DNA from 3 places in the Vibrio sp. E150_011 genome. Region 2 is predicted to be linked to each of the others. Evidence: predicted binding sites of a transcription regulator. Region 2 holds the regulator's gene; each other region holds the start of a gene.

Region 1 (10,168 bases), on a different contig from region 2:
AAGCAAACATGCCAATGACGACCCAATTGGACAAACTCACTAAACACGATGCCCCTCCGTCGTTGCTTGGGTTTGGTATCTCAGAACCACAACAAGTGAAAGAGGCACTGAATGCCGGCGCTGCGGGTGCGATTTCTGGTTCTGCCGTCGTAAAAATCATTGAGCGCAACCTAGAAAACCCGCCACAATTGCTATTAGAATTAAGCGAATTTGTTGCATCAATGAAAGCAGCAACTCAGCGCTAACCTGCCTAATAACATCCTTTAAAAAGTTGCACTCTGTGCAACTTTTTTTTTACATCCGCATCCTGTTGAAATATTGACACTCTCTATACATAACAGTCGAAACATACCAAACCTCAAGCGCAAACGTTTGCTATTGGCGGGTTTATCAGCAATCGAACTCTATTTTGTGCAGTTTTCTGCACTAATCGATTTCTAACGGTTGCTATGAGTGCTAATAAAGTGTAAAAAATCAATCGAAATATTAGTCTGCCATCTTCCGTTCAAGTGGAAGACTATACTGGGATATTAAATTTTTACAGCACAGAGGTTATGGAAGTGTTAAAAGACAAGTCATTACTAAAAAACATCGGAGTCCAAGTTGTCATCGCGATGATCTTAGGTACTCTCGTTGGTGCCATGATGGGTGAAACTGCAGCAATGTTTGCACCGCTTGGTACCATTTTTATCAATCTAATTAAAATGCTCGTGATTCCACTCGTTGCCGTTGCGCTTATATCTGGCGCTGCAGGGCTTGGTAATAGTAGTAATGCCGGTAAAGTGGGCATCACGACACTGGCATTCTTTGGTTTGACGTCTGCATTAGCCGTTGCTCTTGCCCTTTTCATGGGCGAAGTGTTTGAACCAGGTGTTAACATCGATACAGCTGGTATCGAAGGTATGTTCTCGACCGAGTATGCCGCTAAAGGTGACCTACCCTCTTTCTGGGCAACCCTAACCGGTATGATCCCAACTAACGTTTTTCAGTCACTAAATGAAGCGAACATCCTGCAGATTCTTGTTTTCTGCTTATTCTTTGGCATTGGCCTATCAAAGCTAACAGCAAATCGCCGTGACCCATTGCTTAACGGTGTCAACGCGATAGTTGATGTCATGGTATGGATGATCAACAAAGTCATGATCATTGCACCAATTGGTGTATTTGGTCTAATGGCTGAAGCTGTTGGCACCTTTGGTTTCGGCGCATTGATGGTCGTATTCAAACTATTTGTTGTCTATATTGCTGCGATTTTAGTGTTTGGTTTTGTGGTGTACCCGCTACTCATTCAACTCTTCACAAAAACATCAGCGAAAAAATTCCTTAGCGCAATGAAGAAACCGCAAGCCGTTGCACTCTCTACGGCCTCTTCAATGGCAACACTGCCTGTGACTATGGATACGGTTGAGAAAGAGCTTGGCGTTAAAAACTCTACGGCTTCTTTTGTTCTGCCGCTAGGCGCAACAATCAACATGTCAGGTAACGCGATTTACTATGGCCTCGTTGCTATCTTCTTTGCACAACTGTTCAACATCGACCTATCGATGGGTGCGTACGTGGCGATCATCGTAACGTCGACACTGGGTGCTGTTGGTCAAGCTGGCGTCCCTGGTCCTTCATTCCTCGTTGTTGCCGTACTACTTGCAGCGGGTATTCCTATTGAAGGTCTACCACTGCTCTTTGCTCTTGACCGAATCTTCGACATGATTCGTACCGCATTGAACATCACCGGTGATGCAGCGTGTGCGGTTATTGTTGACGCACTGGTTGAAGAAGAAGCGCAAGAATCTCAGCTACAAAAGCAAGAGGCTTAATCGTCTCGTTTTAAGTCATAGACTTGCAATAAACCAAAATATAAATAAGGAGTTATGGTTATCCATCGCTCCTTTTTTTGTGCCATTCCCCTCGTCCCCAAGCAAACCTCTGAAGTGCGTTTTGTTGGGGATTGGACTCTACTCATTTTAACCATTCTTGTTCATGCGTTTCAGGAATGATTAAAACCTAGGTGATACCCCCTCTGTCCTTGTTATTGTTTCTAATTGTCTCTAATGGTTTTGTATTGAGCTCATTTTCGTTACACTGTCGGCAATTCTTAAAGTAAGGTTTGCATGAAACATGAAGCAAGTTATTGATTTTATTCCTCTGATTATCTTTTTTGTTCTGTACAAAATGCAGGATATTTATGTCGCAACAGGTGCACTCATCGCGGCAACGGCTGTTCAAATTATTTTGACCTACTTCCTCTACAAAAAAGTAGAGAAAATGCAGATCATCACCTTTCTAATGGTGGCGGTATTTGGCGGAATGACCATTTTCTTGCACGACGATAATTTCATTAAATGGAAAGTCACTATCGTCTACACTATTTTCGCCATCGGCCTTGCTGTGACACACATGATTGGTCGCAGCGCCATTAAAGGCATGCTGGGTAAGGAAATAACGTTACCTGACCACGTATGGGCAAAAGTAAACTGGGCATGGGTTGCTTTCTTCTCTTTCTGTGCGGGCCTCAATATTTACGTAGCTTACGAGTTCCCTCTAGACGTGTGGGTTAACTTCAAAGTATTTGGCTTACTGGCAGCCACACTTGGCTTTACTGTTCTTACTGGCGTTTATATCTATAAATACATGCCGAAAGACGCCGAAAGCAAAGCCGTTAAAAAAGAGAATGAAGACCATACGTCTTGATTCATTGAGTGGATTTTGTATACTCCGCTCACTATCTGAATTGCAGCGACCTTAGGGTCGCTGTTTTGCTTTTTGGACATTTATAATCATGACAAATACAATCACAACGACCCCAAAAGGTCAGCTAATCATCCGCACACTGGCGATGCCTGAAAACACCAATGCTAACGGCGATATTTTTGGGGGCTGGATTATGTCACAGCTCGATCTCGCTGGTGGTATTCTAGCGAAAGAGATTTCACACGGTCGAATTGCTACCGTGTCGGTTTCCGGTATCACATTCAAGCACCCTGTTAAAGTTGGGGATGTGGTGTGTTGCTATGGTGAGTGCACCAAGATTGGCAATACATCAATGTCGATCAATCTAGAGGTTTGGGTTAAACCGGTGACACTAGACGGCGTTGGTGAGCGCTATCAAGTCTGTGAAGGCACCTTCCATTACGTTGCCATTGACGGAAATGGCCGACCACGGCCAATTAATCCAAATTAAGTGACAGTGGACATGACATTTACATAAAAAAATGACATCGTAGGTAGAGAATTTTATAACTATCGATTGTTATAACACTGCTTAACGATTTGAAGGATCCAAATATGTGGTATGTCATTTTTTCTCAAGACGTTGATAACTCCTTAGAGAAACGTATGAGTGTTCGCTCACAACATCTAGCCCGACTTCAAGAGCTTCAAGATGAAGGACGGTTGTTGACCGCTGGGCCTATGCCAGCAATTGATAGCGAGAACCCTGGTGACGCAGGCTTCACCGGTTCGACGGTTATTGCGGAATTCAACTCACTTGCTGACGCGCAAGCATGGGCCGATAGCGACCCTTACATTGATGCTGGTGTCTATCACAGCGTCATCGTAAAGCCTTTCAAAAAAGTATTTTAACCATTATGAAGACTCAATTAAAAAAACGCTTTCTTTGGATATCGCTTGCAGCGGTTGCGGCATTAGCGGGTTGTTCGAGTAAAGGTGATGACGAACAACGTCAACTTGAAATGCTGGCACAAAGCCGTGCCAGTGTCCTGTCCTCCGGCTTGCCGATCGAACAGGGCCCACTCTCTATAATGAAAGCCTCCGCTAACAAAGGTGTAGTAGAGATCATGATGCTCTACAACACCGATGCGCAAGGCGCTAAGCCCATTGACCAAGTTCTACGTAATAGTATGAATTTTTACTGCACCGACCGAGAAGTGAAAGCTAACCTTGATCTGGGCCTGGCGTATCGAATTATGATGCGTAATACGCGTGGACAAATGATGGTCGACCAAATTGTCACCAAGCAATATTGTGACCAACCTGATACGCCTTAAAGATTCGCTCATTAAAAAGGCTTGCATCTGCAAGCCTTTCTTTATTTTGCGCCCATCAACGACCTTAAGCTAGCGTTGTTCTTAAACGCTTCGCCGCTTCCACAAGATGCGTTAACGCCGTTTCGGTCTCAGCCCAATTTCGAGTTTTTAATCCACAATCCGGGTTAACCCATAAACGCTCAACTGGAATACGGGTCGCCGCTTTCTCAATCAATTGCTCAATCCATTCGACTTCTGGTACGTTTGGCGAGTGAATATCATACACCCCAGGTCCAATTTCATTGGGATAATTGAATGCTTCAAACGCGTTAAGTAACTCCATATTTGAGCGTGATGTTTCGATAGTAATGACATCAGCGTCTAGCGCAGCGACCGAATCAATTATTTCGTTGAACTCGCTATAACACATATGTGTATGAATCTGGGTTTCTGGTTTAGCACTCGCCGCGGAGATTTTAAATGCGTTCACGGCCCAATCCAGATACGTACTGTGGTCTTTTGCCTTAAGCGGCAGACCTTCACGGATCGCAGGTTCATCGATTTGGATAATATTAATACCAGCACTCTGAAGGTCGCTCACCTCGTCTTGCAATGCAAGCGCCAGTTGGTTGGTGATCGTTTCACGGGAGACATCTTCACGAGGGAACGTCCAGCATAAAATCGTCACAGGCCCGGTTAACATGCCCTTCATCGGTTTGTCAGTCAGTGATTGCGCATAGCATGTCCAATCGACAGTCATTGCTTGTTCTCTCTCAATATCAGCAACAACAATAGCGGGTTTAACACAGCGTGAGCCATAGCTTTGCACCCAACCAAATTGCGTCGTTTGGAACCCTGAAAGATTCTCTGCAAAATACTCAACCATGTCATTACGTTCCGCTTCACCATGAACCAGCACATCAAGACCAATTTTTTCTTGGCGTTCAACGGTATCTTTAATAAAGCCCTGGATCCTCTCACGGTACTGCTGTTGCGTAATATCACCACGTTTAAACGCTGCCCTTGTTTTTCTTACGTCAGCCGTTTGCGGAAACGAACCGATCGTCGTCGTCGGCAACAACGGCAGCTTAAGCACTTCTTTTTGATGATGAGCACGCTCTGCATAAGCAGCGGATCTCTCGGAATCTTTATTTGTAAGACCGGCAATACGTTGCTGAACATTGGCCTTGTTGACCCAAGTAGACAATTCTCGGTCGATGATAGGCTGGCTATACTGGGCACAATATTCAATGGCGTCGACATCACCTTCCAAGGCACGCGCTAACCATTTCACTTCAGCGACTTTTTGTTTCGCAAAGGCAAACCAATTCTTTGTTTCCTTCGTTAGCTTAGTCTCAAGCTCAAGGTCAACAGGGCTGTGCAACAATGAACATGATGTCGCTATCCAGAGTCGCTCACCAAGTTGTGCCTTCACTTCTTTCAAAGCACTCAGCTGACTATGAAGATTAGCCCGCCATACATTACGCCCGTTAATTGCACCAGCAGAGAGGACCCAACCGTTTGGCAAGGCTTGTACAACCTCTGCTAGCTGTTCTGGCGCCGCAGCTAAATCGATATGCAAACCATCGACGGCTAAATCGGTAATAGTGGGAAGTACATCGACAACCGAATCAAAGTACGTTGCTAGCAACACTTTAACGTCACTTCGTATGACTTGATAAGCCAACTTAAAGCTATCCAACCATTTTGCATCGAGCTCTAAGGCCAAAATCGGCTCATCAATTTGCACCCATTCCACGTTGAGTTTTTCTAATTTTGCAAAGATCGTTTGGTAAGCTGTCAGTAATCTCGGTAATAGTGTTAGGCGATCAAAGCCTTCCTCCACTTCTTTGCCTAGATATAAGTAGCTCAAAGGTCCAAGTAAAACAGGCTTAACGGTATGACCTTGTTTTTGGGCTTCACTAATCTCATCAAACAACTGTGTCCAACTCAACTCAAATTTATCTTCCGACGTAAATTCTGGCACGATATAGTGATAGTTGGTATTGAACCATTTTGTCATGTCTGAAGCCGCCTCACCTGAACACCCACAATTTACTTGTGATTGGCCCCTACCCACTCGAAACAGGGTATCCAGATCGGGAAAACCATTTTGATGACGCTTTGGCACATGGCCAAGGAGCAAACTGGTCCCCAGCACATGGTCATACCATGCAAAATCCCCTGCCGTAGCAAAGGATAGTTGGTTGTCTTTTTGTAGTGCCCAGTTTTTCTTTCGAATATCAGTGGCGACCTGTTGCAGTGCTTTGACATCGGTTTCACCTTTCCAATATTGCTCAAGCGCAAACTTTAATTCGCGTTGCTCGCCAACTCGTGGGTAACCTAGGATATGTGTCGTTGTCATGATGATGTTCCTTATTGAGAAGTCCAGATGGCCAAACTATCTCGCACTCATTATCATGAGACAAGGTGAAATGATTCACCTTGATTATGAATAAATTTCAACTATCTAGGAATGAGTATTTATTTTTGAATAGAAAACTTTAGCCGTCTAGACGTTTACATATTCCAAGAATCACGTTAAGTTAATCCTCAGGGAACAGACATTAGAGATGATCATGGTAGAGCTTAAGCATTTAAAAACATTAACAACATTACGAGATACGGGGTCTTTAACGGCGACTGCGACATCACTTCATCTCACACAGTCTGCACTTTCTCATCAGCTAAAAGAGCTTGAGACAAGAATTGGTGCACCGTTATTCATCCGTAAGACTCGCCCTGTTCGATTCACATCTGAAGGCGACATCTTACTTAAACTTGCCAATGAAATACTCCCAAGAATTGCTCAGGCAGAAGGTGAACTCGCAGGGTTAAGAGAGGACGTGAATGGTCGTTTACATATGGCGATTGATTGCCACTCATGCTTTCAATGGTTAATGCCTGCACTGAAGGAATACCAGCTATCTTGGCCTCACGTTGAGCTCGATTTTTCTTCGGGTTTTGGCTTTGAACCTCAGCCAGCACTTGTTGCGGGAGAGCTTGATCTAGTGATTACCTCGGACATACAGCCTCGTTCAGAAGTCCACTATGAACCTTTGTTCGATTTTGAAATGCGCTTGGTCACCTCAATCTCCCACCCGCTTGCAGAAAAAGACCAGATTAGCCCTAGTGATATTGCCGACCAGACCTTGCTAACCTATCCGGTGCAAAAGCAGCGTTTAGACGTCGTCAAACATTTTCTAATACCTGCCGGGGTTGAGCCACAAAAGTGGAAGCAAGCCGACAATACATTGATGCTGATTCAGATGGTGTCAGCCGGTCTTGGAGTCGCTGCTTTACCGAATTGGGCTGTCAATGAGTTCTCAAGGCAGGGACTTGTGACAAGCAAACCACTTGGCGACGGGCTATGGAGGCGCTTGTATGCCGCGGTAAGACACAGTGAAAAAGACAAACATTATTTGCAAGCCTTCTTCACAACCGCCAGACAACAATGTCAACAGCACCTAGAAGGCATCCGAGTCGCCTAAAACTAGACGACTCGGTAGGCATTCAATCGATGATCAAGGGTTTGAGGAACTGGACTATTTAGCTTCTTTTCGGTTTAGCCTCATTCTCACTTATCCCGACATCGTTGAACGGATAGGTCACTCAGCCCTTTACATTATTTGGCAATACAATACCTAAGCATACTCGCTCTTCAGGGTCCTGAGGTGAGTCTTGATAAATGAACTCTTTTCGAGTATCCAAGGCAAACTGAGGCCATTCTTGTGTAAAACGATTGAAGGCGCCTTGTTGGCAACCAGATCCAACATTCCCCATCAAGAGCACACCATGTTTTGCAATCTTTTCCGCGGTGATGTGGCGGTTATAGACATTAGGCAAGGTATTATTGTCCCATTGATTCGTCATTTTAGGATGTGGGGCAATATAAAAAGTAAACCACTGGGATAACTCCGTTCCACCAATATAACTTAGCGGCTCATCGGTATTGTCATACCAGTACTGCTTCGCTTCATCACTCAATGTTCTGATACCAGAAAAATTCTCACCGGCATTTCGCACATTGAATACCATGACTGAGACATACCCCATAATAATGACTAAGCCCATTACCGACAGCACTTTAAATGCTCGTCCCAACTGGCCATGTATTTGGGGTGATAAAAATGCGACGAGCACAGCTGGAGCTGGCATAAAGAAAGGGTGTAGCCATTCAACCAAACGATCCCCTTTATGAAAAGTAAACCAACCCATAATGATGACAAGCGGCGCGAGCAAGACAAAAGTGTTGAGCCATACTTTTTCCGGTACCGCCTTGTTCAACCGAAATGCATCCCGTCCTAGCAGCCCTGACAGTAAAATAAATGGATAGAACACTGATAACAAAGCTAGCCAACTTCCTGGGCTCAATTGAGCCGATACCTGACCGCTCACCCACTTAATCGAAGAGAAGTTATTAGCAAACAACCAAAAGAAATTGGGGAGTACTAAGGCAATAAACGCAAATATTCCGGCATAAAATCCAGGCTGCTTCCACGCACGGCGAACACTTGGTACCAATACGCTGACAACAAACACCATCGCGACCGGGGCAAAGGTGGTGTATTTAGCCATAGAGGCACAGCCCGCCAAGATACCAAAAGGCACCCACCATTTAGGGTTTTCATAAACGGCTTTAGTAAAAAACAGTAACAACCATGACCATGACCCAAACAACAAATAGTTATCATTATAAGGAATCGCTTCAAAGTTAATGACACCGGATAAATTAAGCGTCAATAATCCGAGCCAAGCCAATGCCACTGAGTTGGAGAGCTTATAGGCAAGTCGGTAACACCCTAACATGCCTAATGCAATGACAGTAAAATGGCCAACATACCAAAATGCAGAAGCAAACTCCGTTGAATTAGACAGCAGAAGAAATCGGGCAAAAAAACCGACAAACCACGGGTTATTTGGGCTTCCCCACTCTCCATTGCTTGCCCAATTTAATGCTTCAATGGCGTCATAAGGAACCGTTGGGTCCAACTGATAGGAAACAAAAGACCACAAAATGGCATACGCCACACACCAAACAAGCGCGAATCTATGGGAGCGCTCTACGTCAGAGGCATTGGTATTGGTTTGGTCAAAACTTAAAAGGGTTGCTAGCATTAGTAAACACCACTCCTCGACATCATCAATATCGTCTGTAAACTTTTTGGCTGTGAACTCTACGCAAGTTTTTAACGATACTAAACGGGATCGCGTCAGGTTTCTGTAAAGATCGACCCGACACATTCACAGTTAAAATATAGCGATAAATGATATAAAAATCATCAATAAAGTGATGTCCAAGCTTGTATGGATTTGTCAGAAAACAAAGATGAGGTAGTAAAGCGATGTATTATGTTACAGAGGAAAAGTATCAAATCCTGAATTTATATGGTCAAAATAATGGGGTAATCACCATATAACAAAGGTATTTTTGCAACGATAAAAATACTATTCAGAATTGAGGGTATGACTAAATAAAAATAAGCAGTATTAAGAGGATATTGAAAAACTGCCAATCAACTCATTGTAATTATTGATGATAGTTCCTTGCTGTGTATCTTCGCAGTAAGAAAAATCTATCGCCATTGTATTAACTTGTCCTTTCAACAATAAATGACGTAAAAGGATATCGCCATTAAGTTGATGTATTGTCGCACTCCAAGAGCATTGGTTTTCTAGTAATGTAAAATTGACGATCATTCATTACCTCTTTTTGTAGTGTGTTTATTTTTGTTATTTTGGAACCAAAAGCGTTTACGACCCATTGAACGAGACATAAAAATCCTTATTATTTTTTTAGCATTTAAGATGCACAAAGCATTAACTTAAAGGCATACTTAAGCTATGAGATTTAAAAATTGATTGTATTTATATTGAGATAACGAAGAGAGTAGAAACGTAACGACATGTGTGTGAAAAGCAGATGTAGGAATTGTTTATATTTTCTAGATTACGGTATAAATTATTGTATTGTTTATGTAAAAAGTAGCGAAAACAGCTATAAAGCCATTTTCGCCGACTTTCGAAATTAGATAGCTACAACGTTAGCTGCTTGAAGACCTTTTTGGCCTTGCTCTACTTCGAAAGATACTTTTTGGCCTTCAGCAAGAGTTTTGAAACCTTCTGAAGCGATAGCACGGAAATGTACGAATACGTCAGCGCCGCCGTTGTCTTGAGTTAGGAAT
Region 2 (10,168 bases):
ATATCAAAGTCATGGCGTGATTTAAGCAACTCAACCAAGTCAGACGCATACATATCGGGTTGACCACCACCTTCAGGGATATCACCACGTAGGGCCACAATGCTTTGGATACCGTTTGACCAGTAATCTTCAGCAATATCAATCAACTCATTACGAGATGCATCGATACACGTTAGGTGTGGCGCCGCAACTAAACCCGTCTCATTTTTAATGTCTTTAATAATAGAGTGGGTACGGTCACGCTCGCCTGAGTTAGCACCATAGGTCACTGATACAAATTTAGGCTTAAGCGTTTTTAAACGATGTACTGACTTCCAAAGTGTCTCTTCCATCGTTGGGGTGCTTGGCGGAAAGAATTCAAAAGAAACATTAATATTGTCCGAAAGTTCAGCAATATTTTGGTTTAAGGCATCGATATGCCCTGCATGCGTGTATCCCATAACTCTCTCCCTAAATGCCAAAGTTGGTTATCCCAGCCAACCTTAGACGAAAACCTGTCTGTCATTAAAAACAATGAAATGAATAAAAATTCTTTTTTTGACGTTTAGACGTCTATATGTCCATAGAATGAAATGAATAGCATTTAAAGTCAATAGCACAATAATGAATTTTTCTCATGATCAGAATTAATGAAATTGAAGAAGAAAAATAACGGGAGTAAGACGACGAATGAAGTGACGCTCAATGGCCTGAATTCGCAGCGACACACGCTGTGAGTGCATGGCGCTAAACTCACCCAGCATAGCTTAGGGAGACAGTATTCTGTTGAGACATTCAGATTATATTAATGAGCTCTAGGCCCAGAATAAGTAGATAAATAATAAACGGGTAACGGGTAACGGGTAAAACAATGATGACCTGTGAATGAATACACAGGTCATCATGTTGCTTAGAAGAAGCTTGATATCAGATTCAGATCCGACTGGATAGCACCTGCAGTCACCTCACGTCCAGCTCCTGGGCCTCGAATAACCAACGGATTATCTTTGTACCATTTACTTTCTATCGCAAAGATATTGTCGCATGGCAGTAAGTTCGCTAGCGCATGCTCTTTAGACAGCGCCTCTATACCCACACGCGCCTTACCAAAGCGATCAAGGCGAGCGACATAGCGCAATACCTTTTCTTCGCGCTGTGCCTTGTCAAGGCGCTCCTGAAGCAACTCACTCAACAACCCTGACTGCTCAAAAAAGCCATCCAATGTGAGGGCTTTAAGCTCTTCCGGTACCAACGATTCAACGACAACACTATCGGGTTCAATCTCAAGACCAGACTCACGCGCCAAGATAACCAGTTTGCGCATCACATCTGAGCCATCAAGATCAGAGCGAGGATCAGGTTCCGTTAGCCCCTGCTGCCATGCAAGGTCAACAAGCTCAGCAAACGGCACACTGCCATCAAACTGTTGAAATAGCCACGACAGCGTACCAGAGAAAATACCCGATAGCGCCATGATGTCATCGCCGCTTTCACGCAAATCTCGAACGGTATGGTTTATCGGTAACCCTGCGCCAACCGTCGCATTATAAAGCCAGTGACGGCTCGTTTTTGCAAAGGCTTCTTGTACGCGATGATAATCGGCGCTAGGGGCAGAACCGGCGACTTTATTTGCGGATATTAAGTGCACACCATGCTCAGCAATAGCGACATATTTCTGCGCTAACTCAGCGCTTGCCGTCACATCCAACACAACCGCTTCATCAAAGCCGTGCAACGCCGCAATTTGTTTTAGCCAGCGGTCACCTTCATGAGGTACCGCCTCGTCTTTATAAGATTCTAGGACCGTTTTTTCGTCGAGTCCGTTTTCGTCAAACCAATAATCTTGGCTGCCGATCACCGCGACCAAATCAAAACTCATGCCTCTGCGTTTTTCAAGCTCGCTTTTCTGTTGCTTAAACAGTTCAAGCCAACTCGAACCAATATTGCCTTTGCCACATAGTGCAACCGCCACGCGTTTTTGCGCCTGAAAAAGCTGAGTATGTACAGACTTAACAAGCGGCATGACATCCGATTTACGCAAGACCGCCGCTAGGCTCAAGCCAGAATCGGCTTCACAGAAAAATTCAACCGGTGCGTGTTTTAACTGCTGATAGAAACCAAAGCAATGATTCGCATTTTTCGTGACACCAGCGCCAACCGCGGCCAACATGGAGAAGCCTTCTTTTAGCTTAATCTCCGCCTCTATCGCAAGGTCTTGCAATTCATTGAGGGTGCCAGCGGCGATCTCAGGGGTATACGCCAAGCGTAATCGAGATTGGTCGGCTTGCGCTTCATAGGCCAGTGGCTCTAACTGCGCACGCTGTAAGCTATGAAGCACCTCTGCTTTTGCTCGCTCAAAATCATGCCCATTGCCAAAAGACAGCTCAATCAATAGTACCTCTTCTAGCGAGGTAATGATCTTTGCCCCGCGTCCAGAGGCTAATACGCGTTCAATACGCGTTGAGCCTGATTCTGGAGAGTAACTGCAGCGTAAATTTAACTCCATGGTACTCTGTGCAACAGGCTGTAACGTGCGGCTATGTAACACGGGCGCTGCGAGGCGAGCCAGTTCGCTGGCTTCATCCAAACGTAAAAGGGGCAATAAGCACGCATCAGAAACCACACGAGGATCCGCGCTGTAAACGCCTGCCACATCACTCCAGATGGTGACGTTTGCCACCTCAGCTAATGCACCGATGACGGTCGCTGAGTAATCCGAACCATTGCGACCAAGCAACACGGTATCACCGGTACTGTTCTGCGCCATGAAACCCGTAATCACCACACGGTGGTGCGCATGTTGCGCCAAGGCACTTTTAATCAAGGCGTAAGACTGGGCACGCTCAACCTCGGGTTGAGCACCAAACTCAGCACGCAAAAAGGCTCTTGCATCTTGGGCAACCGCAGGCAACTCACTTTGTCTTAGTAATGCTGCCAACAAGCGAGATGACCAAACCTCACCATGTCCCAAGATTGCGGCTTTCTGCGCCTCAGAAAGGGGCGCTATTTGCTCACCAAGCGTACTAAATTCGTCGCTCAACTGTGAACGAAGGGCTTCCGCTTCTTCGCCATCGAGCAATTCATCAATCAACTCAAATTGAAACTGTCGTAACGCTTGCAGGTGCTCATGAGCAACACGGCCATCCTTGTTTAACGCATCCAGAAACGCAATCAGTCGGTTGGTTGTCTTGCCTGCCGCTGATACCACAATCAGGTCTTCTGCGTGAGAGTAGTCTTTTAGAATCGATACCACACGACGGTAGCACCCAGGGTCAGCCAGGCTACTGCCACCAAATTTATGCAATTGCTTCGTCACTGGTACGTTAGTATTACTCATTGCCGTGCTTACCCTTCAAACGTTCGTGCTTTATCAAAAGCTTGTTGTAGATCTTCAATTAGGTCTTCTGCGTCTTCTAAGCCTACCGATAAGCGCAATAGCTGTTGAGAGACGCCCGCTTCAGCCAGCGCAGCCTCGCCCATCGCGCGGTGAGTCATCGATGCTGGGTGGCAGATCAAGCTCTCTACCCCACCTAAGGACTCTGCCAACGAGAAGAGATTCAGTTTGCCAACAAAATATTTCAACTGTTCAAAGCTACCAGCGAACTCAAAGCTCAGCATAGACCCAAAGCCCGACTGTTGCTTTTTGGCAATCTCATGACCTGGATGCTCAGGTAGACTCGGATGATAGATGACCTTAACCAATGATTCGCCCTTCAAATAATTGAGAATAATTTGTGAGCTTTCTTCATGGACACGCATACGCGCACTGAGTGTACGGATACCACGCAACGTCATGTAGCTATCAAACGGTGTGCCTGTTGCGCCAATACAGTTACCCCACCACGCCAGCTCTTCTGCATGCGCTTCTGTTTTGGTTATCACCACGCCACCAATAACGTCCGAGTGGCCGTTGATGTACTTCGTCGTGGAGTGAATAACAAAGTCCGCACCGAGGTCTAAAGGCTTTTGGTACACCGGTGTCAAAAAGGTATTATCGACCGCCACCAGCGCGCCAACCTGCTTTGCTTTTTCGCAGACATTCGCAATGTCCACAACGCGTACCAACGGGTTAGACGGGGTTTCTAACAAAATCAACTTTGGTTTTTTTGCGATGGCAGCACTTAACGCCGCGTCATCACTTTGGTCAACAAACTGAACCTTAAAATCACCTTTTTGTGCGCGAGTATTAAATAAGCGATAAGAGCCACCGTAGCAATCGTGTGGCGCGATGATCAAATCATCAGGGCCTAAAAAAGCCGATGCCCAAAGGTTCAATGCAGAGGTTCCACAGTTGGTCACCACAGCACCTTTACCGGACTCCAATTCAAATAAGGCCTGTTCAAGTAATCCACGATTGGGGTTACCAGAACGGGTATAATCATATTTTGGCACGTCGCCGAAAGCGGGAAAGCCATAATTGGTAGAAAGGTAAATAGGTGGTACGACAGCGTGGTGCTGAGTATCTGATTCGATACCCATACGAACCGCGATTGTCGCCGGCTTCCGATTGCTCATAGAAACATCCTTTATTAACACGCGCAAGGTGAAGGCTAACCACAACCTCTCGAGAAGGTTGGGTGATAAATAGTGTGATTAATCATGCTTGAACGGACAAGTAAAAGCACCCATCTTTGGAAAAATTAACCGTCCGCTCAACGAAACCCCACTTTACTGTCCATTTTGTGAGACGTCAACACTTCTAGACGTCTATATGTCTTTGCTTATGGCAGTAAATGCCGCTAAAATTGCGGCTTTCCTATAAAACAAATTTACGATCAATAGACGAAGGTGTGCAATGGCAGATTGGAATGGCGAATACATTAGCCCTTACGCGGAGCACGGCAAAAAAAGTGAGCAGGTTAAAAAGATCACGGTATCCATTCCGTTAAAAGTGCTAAAGGTATTGACCGACGAGAGAACTCGTCGCCAAATCAATAACCTACGCCATGCAACTAACAGCGAATTGTTGTGTGAAGCATTTCTGCACGCCTATACTGGTCAGCCGCTCCCGACCGATGAAGACTTAAGAAAAGACCGCCCAGATGATATCCCAACCGAAGTGAAAGCCATGATGACGGCGATGGGTATTGAGTTTGAAGCGTTCGATGAAGAATAAAAAGTAGGATTTAGAGGCTGGGTCCTGGGTCCTGGGTCCTGGGTCCTGGGTCCTGGGTCCTGGGTCCTGGGTCAAACAATAAAAAAACGCTGACCATCAAGGCCAGCGTTTTTTCAAAGCAAATTCAAGGCACCAGGCACGTTTTATCCCTAAAGCCCCAAATTTCTATTCAATCATGACTTTCTAAGCCATGTAGTTCTCAGGCATTTCAATTCGTGCGACGCCCGATTCGACTGCTGCTACTGCAACCGCTTTTGCAACGCGTGGTAGCAAGCGTGGGTCCATCGGTTTAGGAATAATGTAATCCTTACTAAATGACAACGCCTTAACACCCGCCGCATCAAGCACCTCTTGAGGTACGGGTTCTTTAGCAATTTGACGTATTGCCTCAACCGCCGCAAGCTTCATTTCATCGTTAATCTCACTGGCACGTACGTCCAATGCACCGCGGAAGATGAACGGGAAACACAGTACGTTATTTACCTGATTCGGATAATCTGAGCGACCGGTCCCCATGATCAAATCATCACGAACCTGATGCGCCAATTCTGGCTTAATCTCTGGATCAGGATTTGAACACGCAAACACGACTGGTTTCTCTGCCATGAGCTTCAACGCTTCAGCAGGAAGTAAATCTGGACCAGACACCCCTAAGAATAAATCCGCGCCTTCGATGACATCTTCAAGGGTACGTTTATCGGTATTGTTGGCAAACATCTGCTTGTATTCATTCAAGCCTTCACGACGCGTATGAATGACGCCTTTGCGATCCAACATGTAGATTTTTTCACGCATCGCACCACATTTAATCAACAGCTCCATACAGGCCGTCGCCGCAGCGCCCGCACCCAAACAAACAATGGTCGCTTCACTTAATTCTTTGCCTTGCAGCTCAATCGCATTCAACATACCCGCCGCCGTGACAATTGCCGTACCATGTTGGTCATCATGGAATACCGGAACATCACAACGCTCAATCAAGCGACGCTCAATCTCAAAACAATCCGGAGCCTTGATGTCTTCTAGGTTGATACCACCAAACGTGTCAGAAATATTCGCAACCGTATCAACAAACTCGTCAATCGTGCGGTGTTTGACTTCGATATCAATGGAGTCCAAACCAGCAAACCGCTTAAAGAGTAGCGCCTTACCTTCCATAACGGGTTTGGATGCCAGTGGGCCAAGATTACCAAGTCCTAGGATTGCTGTACCATTTGAGATGACCGCAACCATATTGCCTTTCGCTGTATATTTATAAACATTATCAGCATTTTGCGCGATCTCTCGAACAGGCTCGGCTACGCCAGGGCTGTAAGCGAGTGCAAGATCTTTGGCTGAATCAGCGGGTTTGGTTAACGCGATTTCAATTTTGCCTGGGGTTGGGTGGGCATGGTAATCGAGGGCCTGTTGGCGGAATTCGTCGATTTGATGATCATCGGACATGGTATGCGATCCTGCTTATTCGAGTATGAAAGACTGAGTGATTATTGTTATTTTTAGTATAACCCGCTTCGGAATGGTTTGATTTCCTCCATAAGGGGTACACAAAGTGCGCATACGCTATTGTCGTACGTCGCAACTTTAGGCGAATATACTACGCTAGTTAATCAAGATTTTGAATGGATGGTGTCACGATTCGAATGAGCTTAAGCCTTTATAGGTAAGCCAAGAGTTTAGGAAAAGGTAAGTCGAGTGTTTATAAAAATAGCCACCGAGAAGAATATAACGATCCAAAAACCGTCACAATACACACACCACCGACCGTGTGGCGTTGGAATCAACCATACTCCACACTGATGGTATGGGTTAGTTGGTACTGCTCAACACAATTCAAGCTCGGGACTCATTTTAGCCGCTGGTTGAATAAAATATAAAACGCCAGAAACAAAAAAGGACGCCGAGGCGTCCTTTTTACATCTAAGGAAGTAAAATAATTACTTGCTAGATAGAGCGCCGAAACGCTTGTTGAAGCGATCAACACGACCACCAGTATCAACGATACGTTGCTTACCAGTGTAGAATGGGTGACATTTGTCACATACGTCTAGGTGAATTGAATCTTTCGCTAGAGTAGAGTTGAACTCAAATGTATTGCCGCAAGAACAAGTTGCTGTTACAGCTTTGTATTCTGGGTGGATGCCAGCTTTCATGGGAAACCTCAAATTTAGGCCGTGTCGCCATCCGAGTCTATGCCGGACACCACACGTAGTTAATAAAATACCTGTGTTACCGCTTCCAAAATTCAACATCATTGAAGTGACGGCGATGTGATAAGCAAACGCTATCAACCACACGATTTCTTCAAATATGACGAATAGAAGCCATACCATCAAGGCGCAGTATAGTAATGAATAGTCGAGATAGAATCAAATAAAATTGCCACTTTTTTCACCACCTTTAGGTGGGTTGATTCACTTTCTCTAATTAACTGTTTATCGAACACAACATAGCTAGGTAGAATAGGCGTCTATTTTATCAATATCGACCTTACTATGCGCCCAAACGTTGCTCGTGTTGCACTGCCAGTGCCACTAGATAAACAGTTCGACTACATCGTACCTGCCCACTTGTTTCCCGTAGTTGGCGGTCGAGTCTCTGTGCCGTTTGGACGCCAAACCTTAGTCGGTATTGTGACTCAGTTTAGTCACCAATCAGATTTTCCCATTGACCAGCTGAAGCCGATTAAAGCCGCGCTCGATACTCGCCCGATCTGGTCCCCAGCGCTGTACGACTTAATCGTCTGGTGTAGCCAGTACTATCAACACCCACTGGGCGATACGCTGCACAATGCTTTGCCTGCCGCGTTACGAAAAGGCAAGCCTGCTGAGTTCGCCACCACGGTCGAATGGCAGCTCACCGAGTCGGGAAAGAACCAGTTAGTGCAAGGATTTGGTCGCGCGGTGAAACAAGCAAAGGCCATGCATTATTTAGAAAATGGCCCTTGTTCACACCAAGAACTGCTCGACAACGACATCAGCGGAACCCTTCTCAAAGCCCTCGATGAAAAAGGCTGGGTATCCTCTTATGAAAAGCAGGCCCCAAACATGCAGTGGCCAGCGGACTTCACCAATACCCCAAAAGATCTCAGACTCAACGAGGAGCAAGCCATCGCGATTGCTTCGGTCAACAGCCAGACTGAATTTGCTTGCTACCTATTAGAAGGGGTCACTGGCTCAGGGAAAACTGAGGTGTACCTCAACATGATCAAGCCTGTACTGGAGCAAGGGCGACAAGCTCTGGTATTAGTGCCTGAGATTGGACTGACGCCGCAAACCATCAACCGATTCCGTAAGCGTTTCAACGTACCAGTTGAGGTCATCCACTCAGGGCTTAATGATACCGAGCGATTAAATGCCTGGCTAAGTGCTAGAGACAAGGTGGCGGGTATTGTAATAGGCACGCGATCAGCGTTACTGACCCCCTTTGCTGATCTCGGCATTATTATTGTTGATGAGGAACACGACACCTCTTATAAACAACAAGATAGCCTGCGCTACCACGCTCGCGACGTCGCCGTCATGCGAGCAAACAAAGAAAAAATCCCGATTATTTTAGGGTCGGCCACTCCGGCCTTAGAGACGTTACAAAACGCATTAAGTGGTAAGTATCATCACCTTGTTCTGAGCCAGAGAGCGGGCCTTGCCGTCCCAACGACCAATAAGGTCATCGACGTTAAGGGCCAGTATCTAGACAGCGGCTTATCCGCGCCGCTCATCGCAGAACTGCGCCGACACCTCGACGCGGGCAATCAGGTGATGTTGTTTCTTAACCGTCGTGGGTTCAGCCCTGCTCTGATGTGTCACGAATGTGGCTGGATCGCTGAGTGCAAGCGCTGCGACGCTTACTACACCTATCATCAGGCGAGCAATGAGATCCGTTGCCATCACTGTGGCTCGCAACACCCTATCATCCATCAGTGCCAAGGCTGTGGTTCGCACCAACTGGTGACCGTCGGTGTCGGTACTGAGCAGTTAGAATCTCAGCTTGGTCAGTTGTTTCCCGAATACAAAACCATCCGAATCGATAGAGACAGCACACGTCGAAAGGGCAGCCTTGAAGCCGCTTTAGATTCGATCAAGAAAAACGAATACCAAATCCTCATTGGCACGCAAATGCTGGCCAAGGGTCATCACTTCCCCAACGTAACGCTAGTGGCGTTACTGGACGTTGATGGTTCGTTGTACAGCAGCGATTTCCGCGCTTCTGAGCGCCTGGCACAGTTGTTTATCCAAGTGGCAGGGCGAGCAGGACGAGCGAGCAAGCCTGGCGAGGTATTACTGCAGACACATCATCCGGATCATCCATTACTGCAATCATTGCTTAATAAAGACTATCGACACTTTGCCGACACCGTCTTGCAAGAGAGAAAACAAGCACAGCTGCCGCCGTTTAGCTTCCTTACCTTGATTCGAAGTGAAGCAAATAACCCCGCCGATGTTGAAACCTTCTTACGTCAGGTTCGCTACTCTATTGAGGCGCACCCGTTGTTTGATAACAGCTGCCTTATCCTAGGCCCAACCCCTGCACCAATTGCGAAGCGTGCCGGTAAAGCGCGTTGGCAGCTTATTTTGCAAGTGCCGTCACGCAGTGTGATGCAAAGAATCATTTCGAGTGCCAAACCTGTCATTGCGCAGCTGCCGCTGGCGAAAAAAGTTCGTTGGTCAATGGACATCGAGCCACAAGACCTAAGTTAACCATAAGCGCTTAATTAGCTGGTAATTGATGTTGGATTAGAGCATTTAACCCAATCTGATTACGTTCTTCGTCAGATCCCAATTGGGTCATCGCAAACGATTACTTTTAGAATTATAACAAGTTTTAGTTGTGATACACTTCACATATGCGATGTAATTTCTGTTAATTAGACCGTAACTTTTTGTTTAGAAATGAATAAAATCTATTAATGCGTCATGATTATCAAGACCCATTCATTCGCTTTTCTTATCCCAGCCATTTGCACTGTAGTGATTAAACAGTCAGTAAGAATGCATAACAAAAAACATAAAACGGATACAAACTGAAGTGAACACACGGAACGACTCCACGTGTCGCTTTTATAAAGCAGAATAGGTA
Region 3 (10,168 bases), on a different contig from region 2:
CGTTGATCGGTATCATCTCTGGATAGATTTGATGGTCGGTCATCATGCTGCTCGATGAACTTTCTACTTTCTAGATAGTTGCTGGCAATCTCGCTTGCTTTTGCTGGCTCAATCTCGACGAGTTTATCGGCCTCAACGAGCAGTGGGGACGTAAAATTGAGCGCATGAAGCGGCATGGAGTAAACGCCTGCAAATAGTGAGACGACTAACCCTAATACAGGCCAGAACTTAGATTTCATCAGTGCGTCCATTCTTAATGATCATTTATTGTCGAGCCATACGAGTGTTGTGTGTAGGAAGTATCGTGCTGCTTGAGCGATAAGGATTAATATCTAAACCACCGCGTCGAGTGTAACGAGCGTATACGGTCAACGAGGTTGGCTGACAGTATTGCATAATATCGATATAGATACGTTCAACGCATTGCTCATGAAATTCATTATGCTCTCGGAAGGACACAAGATAGCGAAGCATGGCTTCACGGTCGATTCTCGGACCGTTATATTGGATTTCCACGCTGCCCCAATCTGGTTGATTGGTAATTAAGCAGTTCGATTTTAATAGGTGGCTATGTAACGCTTCCTCGACGATATCGTTACTCTTAATACCATGAGTATTCGCATTAGCATCACTTGCCCCTAACAGGAGTTTGGCATCGAATTCATAGCTATCGATCTCAATATCTTGCTCGTCGATGCATTCACCGGCCATACCCACAATAGAAGATTGTTCAAAATCCTTAACGGCAGTGAGCGTTAAGCTTATTTCCTCACCGGCACAATGTGATAGATCGCGTTGAATGGTATTTTGAACCTCATCCCAATTCGAAAATCGTGTTTGGTTAAAACTGTTGAGGTAGAGCTTAAATGATTTCGACTCAATGAGATTCTCGCTGGTAGCCGGGATTGAGGCTTCACCAATGGCAACCTGTGGTAAGCCTTTGCTGTTTAGCCAAGATATCTCATAAAGCGTCCAAATATCACAGCCGTGAAACGGTAACTCGCCGCCCAGTTCAAGGTCGTCTCGGTTAAGACTTCTTGGCACAGGTTGCAACAATGATGGGTCATATTGATTAGTGTAATCGGTTTTCTGCCCGAGAGTGAGGCCAGAAAGCGCGGCAGCGTTTGAATATTTGCTCATAATTGTGTGATATTTCGATTAGAATAATGCGAATTTTACGAGATCCAGCAATAGCTGTCATCTTTTGTGAGCGGAAATACGCGGTCAATACGGTGATAAGTGGAGAGAATATGAATCAAAGTGTACAACAAGCGCTAGAGGCATTTGCTAAGCGCTACGAACAATCATGGCAGAGTAAGCATCAATCACTTCCTGCAAATGAAGACCTATATGATTTGGTTTCTCCGTGTATTGAAAGCAAAAATGATGATCAGGTTTTCTGGCGCGCGAGTGTGCGTGAGACGCCAGAGCAATTAGAAAGCATCGAACGTGGTATTGAGCTGCTGATTCATGATGATATCAAAGCCTATTATGGGCATCAGTACAGTGCGGACATGGAGGCAACGTGGCAAGGTAATACACTGACACTGCTGCAAGTCTGGAGTGATGAGGACTATGTACGCTTGCAAGAGAATATATTGGGGCACCTTGTCACTCAAAAGCGTTTGAAGCTAAAACCGACCATCTTTATCGCAGCCACTGAGGCCGATATGGATGTGATCTCAATTTGTAACCTCTCTGGGCAGGTAATTTTGGAACGTATCGGAACGGACCGCCGCGATGTGATTGCCGATGATCTTGTGTCGTTTCTTAATGGTCTCGAACCGAACGTTTAATGGCATCCGGAGTTTACTTATGTATGTGATAGAGCTTCAGTTTGAATGCTTTGATAACACCACCATTACTGCCGTTGAAAAAGGCATTAATGGCTTAATGGATGCACTGCGCTTTAATGGTCAGGTGTTGGGTCGTGAGTTTCCAATTGTGATGGGGGATGGTGAGTTCTTCGTTCGAGTGGTGTGCCCGGAACAAGACAGTTTGCACCCTAGGCACCATTCTGATTTTGTGAAGGTTTGTTTCAAGCGCTTATCTGACGCCTGTTTACTGGCGCCTAAAATGCGCTTGCTTGGCCAAGATTTGAATTCAGAAGAATCAGCAGAGGAAGAGGCACCGAGTTGGCAAGTGTTGTATACAACGTATGTTCATACATGCTCGCCATTAAGAAGTGGTGAAACCCTATTACCCATCCCATTGTATCGAAACCCTCCGACCTTAAACGGTGACCATAAGTCATTAATAAAGTGGCAAACTGAATGGCAAGCTTGTGATGAGGTCCAGATGGGGGGAGGCTGCAAAGCCGAGCACGCAACGCTAAGAGAGCTCAGTGACGTGAGCAGTGATTTGTTTAGACGAGGCTGGGATCTTCGTGGTCGCATTGAATTTATCACTCATATCCCGACTTATTATTACTTGTATAAGGTGGGGGGCAAGAGCTTAGCTGATGAGAAAGCGCGTAAATGCCCTAAATGCGGTGGTGAATGGTTATTGGATGAAGCGTTGCATGATATTTTTCACTTTAGATGCGAACCCTGTCGAATCGTCTCCAATATCTCTTGGGATCACTTAAAGTAACGGTGATGAATAAAAGTGATGTGGACAGATGGTTATGTCACTTTTCATACGATATGAAAAAAAGGGAGATACATAAGTATCTCCCTTTTTTGATCTTGCTCAGATCTTGCTCAGATGTTGGTTAAATGATGCTTTCGCTATGCCATTGTGGCCCTAGTGATAGCAAAAAGGCGGTTACTCCCAGCCTTTAACCACACCACCTTTAAAGATCTCAGACGCTGCGTTGAAGACTTCTTCAGTTTGGTAAGCTTTAACAAAGTTCTGCACATTCTCAAGGTTTACGTTGTCTTCACGAGCAACAATTAGGTTGACGTATGGTGACTCACTGTTTTCAACAAACACGCCATCTTTTTCTGGTGTTAAGTCAATTGAACTTGCATACGTCGTGTTGATAATAGACAAGGCCACATCGTCAAGAGAGCGAGGCAGTTGCGCGGCATCTAGCTCTACAATAGTGATGTTTTTTGGGTTCTCTACGATGTCACGAACGGTTGCTTGAAGGCCAGCGCCTTCACGAAGTGTGATAAGACCTTGTTGCTCAAGCAACAATAGAGAACGACCTAGGTTTGTTGGGTCATTAGGTACGGCAATACGTGCGCCTTCTGCAATGTCATCGACAGAGGTGACTTGCTTAGAGTAACCCGCAATAGGGTAGACGAATGAGTTGCCTGCAATCGTTAGTTTGTAACCACGATCAGCGACTTGTTGGTCAAGGTATGGTTTGTGTTGGAATGCATTGAGATCGATAGAACCGTCGTCTAGTGCTGCATTTGGCGTCACATAGTCAGTGAAAGTCACGAGTTCAACGTCTAGGTTGTATTTTTCTTTCGCTACTTTTGCTGCGACTTCCGCAACCTGAGCTTCTGCTCCAGCCATCACGCCAACTTTGATGCTGTTGGTATCGACTTCTTTTTCACCACAACCTGATAGCACAAGCGCTGATGCAGCGGCTGCAATAGCAAGCAACCCTTTAAGATTAAATTTCATGACTTTCTCCTTGTTATAAATCGTTAAATCTTTATTTATCTGTGGTCTACACGGCGCACAACATTGTCGCCAATAGACTGAATAATTTGAACTAATACGATGAGCATGACAACGGTAACGGCCATGATGACAACATCGTAGCGATGGAATCCGTATCGTATTGCAACATCACCTAAGCCCCCCCCGCCAACGGTGCCTGCCATAGCAGAATAGCTGACCAGTGTGACGAGCGTAATGGTCACTGAATTGATGATGGTTGGCAGAGCCTCAGGAAGCAGTACTTTAGTGATGATCTGGTAAGGCGTCGCTCCCATTGATTGCGCCGCTTCGACTAATCCGCTTGGTACTTCAAGCAACGCACCCTCGATGAGACGAGCAACAAAAGGAATAGCGCCAATAGTAAGAGGCACGATGGCCGCCGTTGTGCCAATAAAAGTGCCAATCAATAGCTTAGTTAATGGAATGATGGCGACCATTAACACGAGAAAAGGAACAGAACGACCGATATTAACCACCGCCCCGAGTACTTTATTCAGGCGAGTGTTTTCAAGTAACCCTCCTTTTTTGGTCGTGTGTAAAATGACCCCCAAAGGAATACCGACGGCAAACCCTACAACACCGGCCACGGCAACCATATACAAGGTTTCCCATGTGGCACCTAAAAGCAGATCCCCATTCAGTGATAACCAATCTGAAACGGTATTAAAGGACATAACCAAGTACCTCTACTTTTACATTGTGGTCGCGTAAAAAATCAATTGCAGCGTTATCATCAATTTCAGTACCAAAAATTTCAGCCACCATCATGCCGAATTTCACTCCGCCTGCATAATCAAGATCTGAACTTAAGATACTGATATCAATGTTGTATTTTCTTGCTATTTGTGAGATTAGCGGAGCGTCTACGGTTGCACCAGTGAACTCTAATCGAACCAGCGGGTGGCTACCGCTTACTCGTGAGTCTTGTAGACGGCGCTGGTAGTCCTCAGGAATCGATAAATCTAGAGTCGAACGAATAAACTGATGAGCGAGCTCGGTTTTAGGGTGAGCAAAGATGTCACCGACGGAGCCTTTTTCGACTAGCTTGCCGTCACCGATAATCGCAACTTGGTGGCAAATGCTTTTGACTACATCCATTTCATGCGTAATCAATAAAATCGTAATTTTAAGCTTGCGGTTGATGGTTTTGAGTAGCTCCAGAATAGACTGTGTTGTTGCTGGGTCTAACGCACTGGTGGCTTCATCACACAGCAATACTTTTGGGTCTGACGCTAGCGCGCGGGCAATCGCGACACGCTGTTTTTGTCCACCACTTAGATTGGCCGGGTAGGTATCACGTTTGTCATCCAGACCAACCAAAATCAATAATTCAGATACCTTTGCTTCTATTGCAGCCTGATCTTTGCCTGCCAACTCAAGAGGAAGAGCGATATTGTCAAATACAGAACGCGAAGACAGCAAATTGAAATGCTGGAAGATCATACCAATGTTACGACGTGCAGCGCTTAATTGTGATTTACTCAATTGAGTAAGGTCAACGCCGTCAACGATCACTGAGCCCGATGTCGGAGCTTCAAGCATGTTTACACAGCGAATAAGAGTACTTTTACCCGCTCCTGATGCACCGATCACACCAAAGATAGTCCCTTCTTTTATATGAAGGTCTATATCGGCTAGCGCATTAATGGCTTTCGTGCCTTGATAAAACACTTTGTTTACTTGATTAATTTCGATCATCTAAGCAACCTGAACTCAATGAGTAGCATAAAAGTTTGAACTACATCCCAATTACTAGAAGATGCTATGGGTTTCGCTTATTTGTGTCAATAGATATTTTTACGTCTAGACGTCTAAACGGCATTTTCATAGTGATGAAGCGATCAAAGCGTGTAATAATTCAAAGTACAAACATCCACATACAACAAGAGAGTAACCCGTGGCTAAACCCGCTGTGTTTTTAGACCGTGATGGCGTAATTAATGTCGATCATGGATACGTCAGTGATGAGCATGACTTTGAGTACATTGACGGAGTATTTGCGGCAACCCAAAAATTAAAAGAGATGGGTTATATGCTTGTGATCGTCACCAATCAATCTGGTGTCGCGCGTGGGATGTTTTCAGAAGATCGTTTTATGTCCCTGACGCAGTGGATGGATTGGAATTTTAGCGATAACGGCGTGGAACTAGACGGTATCTATTATTGTCCTCACCACCCTGAGCATGGTATTGGGGAATATAAACAAGATTGCGAATGTCGAAAGCCTAAGCCAGGTATGTTTATCTCTGCTCGTGATTTCCTTGATATCGATATGGCTAACTCGGTAATGGTTGGCGATAAAGCGGAAGATCTCATGGCAGCAGAGGCGGCGGGTGTGACAACAAAAATATTGGTGCGTACGGGGAAACCCGTCACAGAGCGTGGCGAGAATATTGCGTCAGCAGTACTAGATAGTATTCGTGATGTTCCTGGGTATTTGGCTAGCCGCTAACATCACTGGTGGCAACGATAAGCCATCACTAAACAGTAAGGTCGTGTCATGCATTGTGGATTGTGAAAATAGGCATCCACCGCATTTCCTTATATTTAAAGGACGTAACATTCGCTAGGGAGTAGCAATGAAAATTATCATTACGAAGGTTTGTCGTTTAGCAATGGTTGCCGCTATTGTGAGTTGGCTTGCTGGGTGCAGTCAGCATTCAGCACCCATCATAATGAATGAAGAACACGCTTCGACATCGACACTCACCAGCATGATTTACTCATGTGATGAAACTCAGTTTTCCGTTACGCCATTGGATGATGAACAGGTATTGCTGTTGTTTGATGGTACTGAAAACCACTTACATCGAGTGCCATCCGCTTCGGGTGTGAAATATGCGCTAGAGGGCCAACAAGAGGTTGATTCAGAGTTCGAGCTATTCATGAAGGGCGATCAAGCGATGTTGACGGTAATGGACCAGGTTTACAAAAACTGCACGTTGAAATAAAAAAAAGATTGAAGGTATTATGAGTAAGAAGCTCACCATTTTAGACATCGCTAAACTGTCGGGCGTTGGGAAGTCAACCGTATCTCGTGTCTTGACTAATGACCCTAAAGTGAAGCCTGATACGCGCCAAAAAGTTGAAGCGGTGATCGCTGAACATGGTTATGTACCGTCAAAATCGGCGCAATCGATGAGAAGCGGCGGTAATCAGAAAGTCGTAGGTGTTATTATTTCTCGCCTTGACTCACCTTCGGAGAACAAAGCCGTCAGTGGCATGCTCAACGTTTTATATGGTGCGGGATATGATGTGGTGATCATGGAAAGTCAATTTGATCCTTTGAAAACCAATGAGCATTTGAATGTATTGCGTAAACGTAATGTCGACGGTGTGATTGTTTTTGGATTTACGGCTTTGGATGTTGAAGCCGTGAGCGGCTGGCAATCAAGAGCGGTCGTGATTGCGATGGATACCGATCTCGTTTCCTCTATCAACTACGATAACCAAGGGCTGATACGTTCCGTCCTCGATAAACTGTCTTCCGATGGGTTGTCGCGTCTCGCGTTTATTGGTGTTGATCCCACCGATAAAACGACCGGTCTTGCTCGTCTTAAGGCTTACCAAGCATGGTGTGAAGAGCGCAATATCGATCCTCGCTTTGAAACCGGCGCGTTGCATCACGATAGCGCCTACCATTTGGTCGATAAAGTACTGAGCGAATCCTTACAAGCCATCGTATGTGCGAGTGATACATTGGCTTTGGGGACCGTCAAACGCCTGCAAGAATTGGGGCGAGAAGATATCTTAGTGACGGGTATCGGTGGAAATGAACTCCTTTCTTTTCTATTCCCTAAAATATACAGCATTGATCCTGGTTACCTTCAGGCTGGAAAGAAAGCCGCTAATCTATTGATTCGTCAGTTATCGGGAGACGATTCTATTCAACACCTAATGCAAGAAGCGGTTTAATTCTTCGTTTTCCTCGGTATCGAGTTCACGGCATTTATTCACGAATTATTATTTATAACGTTAGTAATGTGCGTTAAATATGAACAAACTTTGTGATCACGTTCAATTAATGGGAATGTTCCCATTCACATCTTTGCGCTGTGTTGGCACACTGCATTGGCTTGGTTGTGGGAATGTTCCCATGGCGGGCGATATACTATAATTTATTAGAGATGAGCGGATCCTCGTCTCAATTATCAGAAAAGGTCTGCATACGATGAGTCATATAGCCAAGCAAGATGTTGCTGCCATCATCGACGGTGTTGGTGGAAAAGAAAACATTGCCAGCGTGAGCCACTGTTTAACTCGCCTTCGCTTCGTTTTAAATGATACCGACAAAGCGAACAAGGCGGCATTAGAACAACTGAAGCTTGTAAAAGGTTGTTTTACAAACGCAGGACAATTTCAGGTTGTAATTGGTACTGAGGTTGATGAGGTTTATAAAGTGCTTATTAGCATGACCGGTAAAAGTGAATCCTCAAAAGATGAGGCCAAGGTAGCAGCGCGCACCAATATGAACATCGTAGAGCGTGGTATTTCTCACCTTGCCGAAATCTTTGTGCCACTTTTGCCTGCAATTATCACTGGCGGCTTGATTCTAGGGTTTCGTAATGTAATCGGCGATATTCGAATGTTTGATGGCCAAACATTAACGGAAATCAGCCAGTTCTGGGCAACGGTGCACTCGTTCTTATGGTTGATTGGTGAGGCGATTTTCTTCTTTCTACCTGTTGGCGTGTGTTGGTCCACGGTTAAGAAGCTTGGTGGCACCCCTATTTTGGGGATTACCTTAGGGATTACGTTGGTGTCCCCGCAACTCATGAATGCCTATCTTATTGGTAAGGAAGTACCTGAAGTCTGGGATTTTGGTCTTTTTGTTATTGAAAAGGTGGGTTATCAAGCTCAGGTTATTCCTGCGATGTTGGCCGGTGTTGCGTTGGCTTTTATTGAAACCAATTTAAAACGTATTGTTCCGAGCTATCTCTACCTTGTTGTTGTGCCGTTTGTATCAATCATTTTATCGGTTGTTCTTGCCCATGCTTTTATCGGCCCTTTTGGTCGCGTATTAGGTGATGGTGTGGCCTTTGCTGCTAAAGCAGCAATGACAGGCGATTTTGCGGTGATTGGTGCGATTGTGTTTGGTTTTTTCTACGCACCTTTAGTGATTACAGGTATTCATCACACGACTAATGCCGTTGACTTACAGCTAATGCAAGAGCTTGGTGGTACCCCAATTTGGCCTCTAATCGCACTATCTAATATCGCTCAAGCATCGGCGGTTGTCGGCATCATTATGATTAGTAAACGCGAAGGAGAACGTGATATTTCCGTTCCTGCGGCCATTTCAGCCTACCTTGGGGTAACGGAACCGGCCATGTACGGTATCAACTTGAAATATAAATTCCCAATGCTCAGTGCCATGATCGGCAGCGCGGCGGCGGCGGCGATTTGTGGTAGTGCAGGTGTGATGGCAAACGGTATTGGTGTCGGTGGTCTACCGGGAATCCTTTCAATTCAACCCCAGTATTGGACTATCTATCTTATCGCAATGCTGGTGGCGATGGTGGTTCCAATCATGCTCACATTGTTCATGTATAAGCGCGCACAATCAAAAGGTGAGCTAGAGCTAGCCAGTGCGTAACCCTTAAGAGGTTCATGGCAATGAACCTCTGCTTTTCTTTTTTTAATGTGTAAGTGAGATAACGCTGATGGGTTTACAAACTCAACAAGAATGGTGGAAAACGGCCACTATTTACCAAATCTACCCGAAGAGTTTTTGTGATAGCGGTTCGACGGGAGTCGGGGACATTAAGGGCATTACCTCTAAATTGGATTATTTGGCGACACTAGGCGTGGACGCGATTTGGCTCACGCCTATCTATGCCTCTCCCATGGTTGATAATGGCTATGACATTTCTGATTATTACTCGATTAATCCCGACTTTGGCAGCATGGCCGACTTTGATGAGTTGCTAGCGCAAGCCCATCAAAGAGGGATCCGACTCGTCATGGATATTGTGGTGAATCATACGTCGACTGAGCACAAATGGTTTCAATCAGCCTTAGGGGATAAAAGCAGCCCGTATCGTGATTACTACATCTGGAAACCCGGTAAAAATCAGGCCGCACCCAATAACTGGCAATCGAAATTTGGCGGTTCAGCATGGAAGCTGGATGAACAAACCAATGAGTACTTTCTTCACTTATTTGCTGAAGAGCAGGCTGATCTTAACTGGGAAAACCCTGCGGTTAGAAATGAAGTGAAGCAAGTGATCGAGTTTTGGGCCAAAAAAGGTGTCGATGGATTCCGTTTAGATGTCATTAATCTTATCTCCAAACAACAAGCGTTTATGGATGATGCTGCGGGGGATGGCCGTCGATTTTATACTGATGGTCCTCGGGTGCATGAATACCTTCAAGAAATTAGCAGCGCTGTTTTCCAAAAATATGGCTCAGTGACCGTCGGTGAGATGTCATCGACAACGTTAGAACACTGCCAGCAATACAGCGCGACAAATGGCAAAGAACTCTCTATGGTCTTTAATTTTCACCATCTGAAAGTGGATTACCCTGATGGTGAAAAATGGCGGCTTGC

The links. Region 2 encodes MetJ, which represses methionine synthesis genes. Its sites were predicted from a motif close to TTAGACNTNTANANGTCTAA; they were not measured.
Region 1: the regulator MetJ is predicted to act here: its motif matches at 6,488-6,507, upstream of metE (5-methyltetrahydropteroyltriglutamate--homocysteine S-methyltransferase).
Region 3: the regulator MetJ is predicted to act here: its motif matches at 5,414-5,433, upstream of metN (methionine ABC transporter ATP-binding protein MetN).

What each region holds. Positions count from the first base shown of each region.
Region 1 is NZ_JBHFOL010000005.1:27,272-37,439, reverse strand. Features, by position in the region: gene trpA (tryptophan synthase subunit alpha) at 1-245, shown strand, start outside; gene ACE1OE_RS10045 (dicarboxylate/amino acid:cation symporter) at 555-1,814, shown strand; gene ACE1OE_RS10040 (septation protein A) at 2,116-2,688, shown strand; gene yciA (acyl-CoA thioester hydrolase YciA) at 2,777-3,178, shown strand; gene ACE1OE_RS10030 (YciI family protein) at 3,283-3,579, shown strand; gene ACE1OE_RS10025 (GspS/AspS pilotin family protein) at 3,585-4,004, shown strand; gene metE (5-methyltetrahydropteroyltriglutamate--homocysteine S-methyltransferase) at 4,069-6,351, opposite strand; gene metR (HTH-type transcriptional regulator MetR) at 6,563-7,474, shown strand; gene ACE1OE_RS10010 (ArnT family glycosyltransferase) at 7,596-9,101, opposite strand; gene ACE1OE_RS10005 (hypothetical protein) at 9,474-9,683, opposite strand; gene cspE (transcription antiterminator/RNA stability regulator CspE) at 10,012-10,168, opposite strand, start outside.
Region 2 is NZ_JBHFOL010000011.1:88,064-98,231, forward strand. Features, by position in the region: gene metF (methylenetetrahydrofolate reductase) at 1-440, opposite strand, end outside; gene ACE1OE_RS16465 (bifunctional aspartate kinase/homoserine dehydrogenase II) at 890-3,316, opposite strand; gene ACE1OE_RS16470 (O-succinylhomoserine (thiol)-lyase) at 3,325-4,494, opposite strand; gene metJ (met regulon transcriptional regulator MetJ) at 4,775-5,095, shown strand; gene ACE1OE_RS16480 (malic enzyme-like NAD(P)-binding protein) at 5,279-6,538, opposite strand; gene rpmE (50S ribosomal protein L31) at 7,030-7,245, opposite strand; gene priA (primosomal protein N') at 7,588-9,789, shown strand.
Region 3 is NZ_JBHFOL010000003.1:307,427-317,594, forward strand. Features, by position in the region: gene ACE1OE_RS07490 (tetratricopeptide repeat protein) at 1-239, opposite strand, end outside; gene queF (NADPH-dependent 7-cyano-7-deazaguanine reductase QueF) at 265-1,140, opposite strand; gene syd (SecY-interacting protein) at 1,251-1,796, shown strand; gene ACE1OE_RS07505 (Zn-ribbon-containing protein) at 1,816-2,592, shown strand; gene ACE1OE_RS07510 (MetQ/NlpA family lipoprotein) at 2,767-3,579, opposite strand; gene ACE1OE_RS07515 (methionine ABC transporter permease) at 3,615-4,292, opposite strand; gene metN (methionine ABC transporter ATP-binding protein MetN) at 4,282-5,316, opposite strand; gene gmhB (D-glycero-beta-D-manno-heptose 1,7-bisphosphate 7-phosphatase) at 5,516-6,070, shown strand; gene ACE1OE_RS07530 (MliC family protein) at 6,198-6,569, shown strand; gene treR (trehalose operon repressor TreR) at 6,589-7,533, shown strand; gene treB (PTS trehalose transporter subunit IIBC) at 7,790-9,214, shown strand; gene treC (alpha,alpha-phosphotrehalase) at 9,282-10,168, shown strand, end outside.